DNA from 3 places in the Corynebacterium breve genome. Region 2 is predicted to be linked to each of the others. Evidence: predicted binding sites of a transcription regulator. Region 2 holds the regulator's gene; each other region holds the start of a gene.
The links. The regulator LexA, encoded in region 2, represses DNA repair genes until DNA is damaged. The targets are predictions, from matches to a motif close to CGAACANNTGTTCG.
Positions count from the first base shown of each region.

Region 1: a site for LexA is predicted at 1,299-1,312, ahead of QP027_RS07540 (SAV_6107 family HEPN domain-containing protein). Genes of this name have one in related genera too.
Region 3: a site for LexA is predicted at 711-724, ahead of QP027_RS01930 (error-prone DNA polymerase). Genes of this name have one in related genera too.

Region 1 is NZ_CP126969.1:1,547,819-1,550,090, reverse strand. Features, by position in the region: gene QP027_RS07550 (polyprenyl synthetase family protein) at 1-481, opposite strand, end outside; gene QP027_RS07545 (GNAT family N-acetyltransferase) at 595-1,188, opposite strand; gene QP027_RS07540 (SAV_6107 family HEPN domain-containing protein) at 1,380-1,847, shown strand; gene QP027_RS07535 (DUF3040 domain-containing protein) at 1,976-2,272, shown strand, end outside.
Region 2 is NZ_CP126969.1:1,316,521-1,318,792, reverse strand. Features, by position in the region: gene QP027_RS06470 (DeoR/GlpR family DNA-binding transcription regulator) at 26-805, opposite strand; gene lexA (transcriptional repressor LexA) at 963-1,649, opposite strand.
Region 3 is NZ_CP126969.1:375,956-378,227, forward strand. Features, by position in the region: gene QP027_RS01925 (MetQ/NlpA family ABC transporter substrate-binding protein) at 1-606, opposite strand, end outside; gene QP027_RS01930 (error-prone DNA polymerase) at 746-2,272, shown strand, end outside.

The sequences.
Region 1 (2,272 bases), 230 kb from region 2:
CAGAGTAGCGCCACATGTCCTCCGCCCAAATGAGAGCAAGGTCGCCGACAAGAATCGCGGTGGACACTCCGTAGTGGAACGGGTCGCCAGACCACTTGGCTTCCTTATGGGTGGCTTCTACCGCGCGATGGACGGTGGGATTTCCGCGCCGGGTGTCGGAGGAATCGATGATGTCATCGTGGATCAGTGCGCAGGCCTGGATAAATTCCAAAGAGCTCACTGCGCGCAAGACTGCAGCGGGATCTTCGACGGAGTTTTCTAACCCTCCGCCACCGACAAAGCCCGCCCAACCATAGAGGGGGCGAACACGCTTGCCGCCACCAAGGACGAAGTCATGGAGATACTGCACAGCATCAGTCACGGGTTGACCGATTGCGGTAATCGCATCCGTGCGCTGTTGGAAAAACGCTTCGAGTTCACGGTGTGCGGCCTGCGGGACGTCATGAATGTGTAGCTGCTGAAGATCCTGCGAGGCGCTCACGGTCGAAGTCTCCTTGGTAGTGCTGCAAAAATGGTTGCCTCTTAGGATACCTACTGTGGTTTCCCTAACCGGTGTCTAGCCCGGAACTCTGATCGTTGCGCTTTGTATCGGGCTTAGAGAAGTCTTCGATTGCGGGGCGAGTGCGTTTGATCTGGAAGGGGGAGTGGGCGCCCCAGTACGGCGAAAGGTCGATTGTCGCCCTGGTAGTAGAAGTCTCTCAATACGTCGGTAAAACCCATCGACCTGTAGAGGCCGAACGCTGCGTTCTTTTCATCTTTAACTTCAGGCGTAGATAGCAGCGCGTGACGGGCGGGAGCATTCCAGAGTAGTTGGGTAAGCAAATTCCTCCCGATTCCACGCACTTGAAGCGCAGGGGTGACGTGAATCTCGGCGATTTCGAAGTAGCTTTCCAAGAGTTCTCTTTGCTCAGGTGTGGGACCGCCTGCCTCTAGGAAGCCGCGTCGTAGTTGCCGATCCCACCAATGGTCGGGGCTGCCGAGAAACCCATATGCAACCCCGATGATCACGCTATCTTGCACCGCGATTAGAGCGGTGAATCCGGGGTGGGTGATTTCCGAGCGCCATACGCGGATCCTTTGAGTTCTGATCCCCGCGGAATATCCCATCGCATCCATGTAAATATCGACTAGTCGCGGAGCAAGCACCGAAAATTCGGGGCCCGTTAGTCGTCGAATCGATACAGTCACAGCTTCTATCGAACCATGCTCAGGCCCTTGATGTGTTGGTTTTGAACCGGCTGTTTGCCACGCTTTCGCAAATCCAAGTGGCGGGAGAGCTGCGTAAACAGGGAATATCTAGAACATATGTTCTAAAGGGCTGTCGGGATGTCGAACGCATGTTTTATGTTATTGGCACAGCGAAAGAAAAGGAGAGGGACATGGCAGGCAGCGTAATTTCGGCAACAACAGGCGCGGTGGTCGGCGCTACTCGCCGTTCGGCCAAGGAGGATCGCTTCCTTCGTGACGCGGAAGCGTTGCTCGATGCTGCCCGTGCCCACTTTGACCAGGGCCGCACTGACCTCGCGCTTGAAGATGCGTACCGTGCCGCTCTGCGGACTGCAGGCGCCATAAGCGCCAGGTCTACGGTTCTAGCTCGCAAAAAGCGCTTGCCGACGAATGCGTGGGACAAGCTCAGGTTGACCGGGGGCGAAGGAGCTCATTGGGCAGGAGAGTTTTCATCCTTCTCGGCACTGCGCGGTCGTGTGGCATTAGGGATTGAGGATCGACCGAGTCGGCTTGATACTCAGCGCCTTATCTCACTTGCAGGAGCTTTCTACGGTCATGCAGTTTACGGCGACTCGGGCTATCCAATCTCTGGTGGGGGTGCGGTGGCAGAAGCTGCATAGACCAGGCACCGGTACGGGGCGGGAGAAGGTGTAGGCGGGCTTTCACTTCGGGGAACAAACGGGATACCCTATACGTTGAAGAGGTTAGAGAATTAATCAAGGACCAATCACTACCGCCGGGAGGAATTGTGGCCCTTTCAGAGCAGGAGCAGCGCGCGCTCCGGGAAATCGAGCAGTCGCTGCTAGCAGATGACCCAAAGTTTGGCGCGTCAGTATCTGGGCGTGAGCCCCTTGGCGGTGGAATTCCTTCGGGCCGGGCAACGCTTCGTGGGTCTGCGCTTATCGTTCTAGGTTTGGTTTTGCTGATCGCGGGCGTGGCGCTCTCGCAAATGAGCTTTTGGTTCATCGCTCTCAGCGTTGTTGGTTTTATCGTGATGTTCGCTGGCGGTGTGTGGATTCTCAAGGCTCCGCAAGGAGTGGCTCCG
Region 2 (2,272 bases):
GAAATGTCTCCGGTTGTGCGTGTTTTTAGGAGGCGAGAACTACTTCAATCCCACGTTCACGTAGTTCCGATACGAAACTCTCCGGGGCTTCGTCGTCGGTAACTATGACATCGATGGAATCTAGAGAGGCGAAGCTGACTAGGTAATCGTTGCCCAACTTGGTGGAGTCGGTGAGGACGATAACTTTACGAGCATTGGTAACCATTGATGATTTAACAGCGGCCTCTTGGGCATCTGCGGTAGATAATCCATGATCAATTGTGAGGGCGTTTGTGCCGATGAAGGCAACGTCTGCACGCATGAGAGCGAGGGTTCGCAGAGCCGTGTCGCCGACAACCGCTTGAGTGATCGCGCGAACGCTTCCACCTAGGAGCTGAACGTTGGACAGGCCAGCACCCGATAGCTCAAGTGCGATGGGTAGGGAATTTGTGACAATCGACCAGTCCTCGGCGTTGGGGTGGTCACGCATCAGGTCTGCTAGCGCGTTGGTCGTCGTGCCTGCATCAAGAAATACACTTCCGTCTTTGCCTGGTAGAAAGTGCAGCGCCTCACGTGCAATAGCGGATTTCGCAGAAGGGGAGGAACGGAAACGAGAGTCTAGGGTGAACTCAGCGGTGAGGAACGACTGGCTAGCTACGGCGCCACCATGAACGCGATGAACGACACCCTCACGATCTAGAACGGCGAGGTCACGTCGGATGGTCTCCGCGGTGACGTCGAACTTTTCGGAAAGTTCAGTAACGTTTACGCGCCCTTCAACTGCGGTGAGGGATGCAATCTGGCGGCGTCGTTCTTCGGCGTACATAGAAAATGCTCCCTAGTAGTGAATTGGGAAAGTCAACTGTCTTCGATATCGCCATTCTTTCAAACAAAGCATGTCCGAGTATGTGAGTTGATGCCCGATTCCCCCGTCAGGGTGTAGCTAAAGTGCGACTGAGGTACAGAAAAGGCTTCACCGAGAGCTAAAGCTTGCGCATCACCGACACAACCTTGCCCATGATCTCTGCGTCCTCTGCTGGGATCGGAGCAAAAGCTTCGTTGTGTGGAAGAAGCCAGACACCGGTGGAGTCTCGGTGAAACTCCTTTACGGTTGCTTCGCCATCGAGCAGCGCGGCAACGAATTCACCTTCCTCGGCGATCGGTTGTGCCCGAACAATTACCCAGTCGCCGTCGAGGATCCCTGCGTCTCGCATCGACTCGCCAACTACCTGGAGCATGTAAATCTCGCCCTCGCCAACAATGTCTGCGGGCATTGGGTAGTACTCGTCGATGTGCTGCTCCGCGAGGATGGGATTTCCTGCGGCAATCTGTCCGACCACTGGAACGAAACTTGTTTGAACCGTGTCTTCTGGCGCTGGCTGTGGGGTGTCGGACTTCTTCTTTTTCAGAGTCGAGTTTGGCAAATGACGCAGGTCGACAGCGCGGGGCTTGTTTGGATCTCGTCGCAGAAATCCCTTCTTCTCAAGCTCTTTGAGTTGGTACGCCACAGAGGACGTGGACTGAAGTCCTGCTGCGTCACCAATCTCCCTGATGCTCGGCGGATAACCGCGCAGGACGACGGCATCCTGAATGACTTCGAGGATCCGCTTCTGACGGGCGGACAGTTTTGACGGGTCTGGTTTTGATGTCGAGTTTTTGGGGCGCGCCATGATTGCTCCTGATCTTGATGCGAATCGTTACCTCTATGTGTAGCACGAAACTGCAAGTTTGTTCGACTTCGGTGCCCAGCGCTAGACAAAAATATTCAGTGCTGGTATAAATCGAACATAGAAGCTAATTCGAACACGTGAACGGATTGATTGTTCGAAACTGTCGGGGTCCAGTCCTATGATTGGATCACAGTGAAAGGGAAACGAAAATGACACTCCAGATGGATAGCAACACTACAGGTACAACTTATAACTCATCCCGTTCTTCAGTCGTCCCTCCTGCTGCCATGTGGGATTTGGGCCGACCTCCGCTAGGTCGTCAGAGTGCTGCGAGTGTTCGAACAATTCGAAGCACTGATCGAACAGAATCATTAGGTCGCCAACAGGCCAAAGCCACTACGCGAGAAAATTGCAAAGCGTTCGAAACTCGTCGCGAGATGGGGCGCAATTTGGTGCTCGGTAGTGTGCTCGGATTGAGCTTGATTATCGGGTCGGCATTCGGTGGAGCGTTTGGCGAGGATACGACTGGGTCTGCTGGGGCTGACCAAGTGACATATGCCGGAGTGCGGTAATTGATCGATATCGTCGGACTGGGTTGGCATACGAAGGCTAAACTCTATGGT
Region 3 (2,272 bases), 940 kb from region 2:
GCGGTCGAGCCAGGAGTTGTTGATGATCGCTGGCTTGCCCTCGTTGAATACGGTTGGAGTCTGCGCTGCGTCGATCGGAGTGACCTTGACCTTGGAAGCTGCCGCATCGATGTCGGCTGGGGTTGGGTCGGTTACTTCACCTTCCTTGAGGGTGACGAGGCCAGCCTGTACGAGAACGTTGATTGCGCGACCCTGGTTGGATGGGTCGTTCGGGATCGCTACCTCTTCGCCGTCGATGCCGTCGATGGAGGAGTGATCCTTCCAGAACAGTGCCAGTGGGTAGATCTCGGTGGATCCGACGATCTTGAGATCCTGGCCGGAGCCGACGTTGTATTCAGCGAGGTACTTGATGTGCTGGAACTTGTTCACGTCGAGTTCGCCCTGCGCGAGAGCCTCGTTGACGGGGGAGTAGTCAGAGAATGGGACTACTTCGAGTTCGATGCCTTCTTCAGCCGCGATGTCGGTAAAGACTGACCAAGCCTTCTGGTCCGCGTCGGTGGTACCGATCTTGATGGTGGAGCTGTCGTCAGCGCCGGAGCAGGCGACAAGTCCGGTTGCAGCGATGGTTGCCGCTGCGGCGGTTGCAACGATTCGTGTAAAACGCATGGGTAACTTCCTTGGTGATTTAACGTGTTTCGATGGGGGTCAACCTAGCACTTAACGGACAGCTTAGTCTAGTTGGGGTCTAAAGGTTGAATATAATTAAATATAGCACAAATGTTCGAAATGGGTTACGCTTTCCTCCATGAGGTTTAACGGTGGTGCACCGCTCTCGTGGTCGCGGCTCGAACGCATTCTGTCGGGCCGCCCTTCGCCCACGCCAGTCTCGGTAGAGCACCTGCTTGACGACGAGGCCTACGTCTCCGGATCTTCAATTGTTCCGTTCGCCGAACTGCATGCGGTCTCGTCTTATAGCTTTCTCGGTGGCGCGAGTGAGCCGGAAGACCTCGTGCGGCGCGCTAAAGAGCTTGGCCTCCATGCATTGGCGCTGGTAGATCGTGATGGGTTTTACGGCGCGGTGAAGTTTGCGGAGGCTGCGGCCAAGCTTGATCTGCCGACAATTTTCGGGGCGGAACTCACACTTGGCGATCGGGTCCTTCCTGTGCTTGCGCGCAGTCCCGAGGGGTATAAACGGCTTTCGCGTCTGATGGCGGACGCGCATATGCTGACCGGCGAGAAGGGGAAGGTGAACTATTCGTCGTTAAGCGAAATCGCGGAACGCTTGGCGGGGGAATGTTATGTGCTGGCTGGTTGGCAATGGGCGGGGCAGATCGATCATATGATCGACGTTTTTGGGTTAGACCGAGTGGTTTTGGAATATGAAGTGTCGATGACTCCGGAGGACGCGGATCATCACGCGCTTCTTGATGCTTACCCGCACGTTCCTGGGATTGTCACTGCTCAACCCGCGGCGGCGACGAGAGCCCAGACCGGCCTGGCGGTGGCAAAGCGGTCGTTGGCGCGCAGGCAATCGGTTGCGGAGGCCCACAGTAGTCTGCATCCAATGGGAGCCAATTGGCTCCGCTCGGGCGAGCAAATCCTTGCGATGGCTCCCGATCGAGCAGCGCAGATCGCCCACACCGTTGCGATTGCAGATGAATGCGCTTTCACCCTGAATCTTGTCGCGCCGAATCTCCCCGAATGCGAAACGCCTCCGGGGCATGATGAGATGAGCTGGCTGCGACAGCTTGTGCGGGAAAGGGGTAAGCACCGCTACGAGAATCGTTCCGCTGAAGTGCGCGAACGTGCCGAAAGGCAGATCGATTACGAGTTGAGCGTCATTCAACAGCTCAATTTTCCAGGGTATTTCTTGATCGTTACGGATCTGGTGGATTTTTGTCGCGAGAATAACATCCTGGCGCAGGGACGAGGTTCCGCAGCGAATTCCGCTGTGTGTTTTGCACTGGGGATCACTAATGCTGAGCCGATCAGCGCCGGTTTGCTGTTCGAGCGCTTCCTTTCTCCGGAGCGCGACGGGCCACCGGACATCGACATTGATATCGAATCTGGTCGCCGTGAGCAGGTCATCCAGTATGTGTACACCAAATACGGCCGAGATAACGCGGCGCAGGTAGCCAATGTCATTACGTACCGCACGAAAGGCGCTGTGCGTGATGCCGCCCGCGCGCTGGGCTACCCGCAGGGCGCGGCGGATTCGTGGTCAAAGGGGCTGACCGATCCGCCCAACGATGTCACTGAGCTGGCTGCCGAGTTTAAGGGGCAGCCTCGCCACCTAGGAATCCATTCCGGTGGCATGGTGATCTGTGATCGC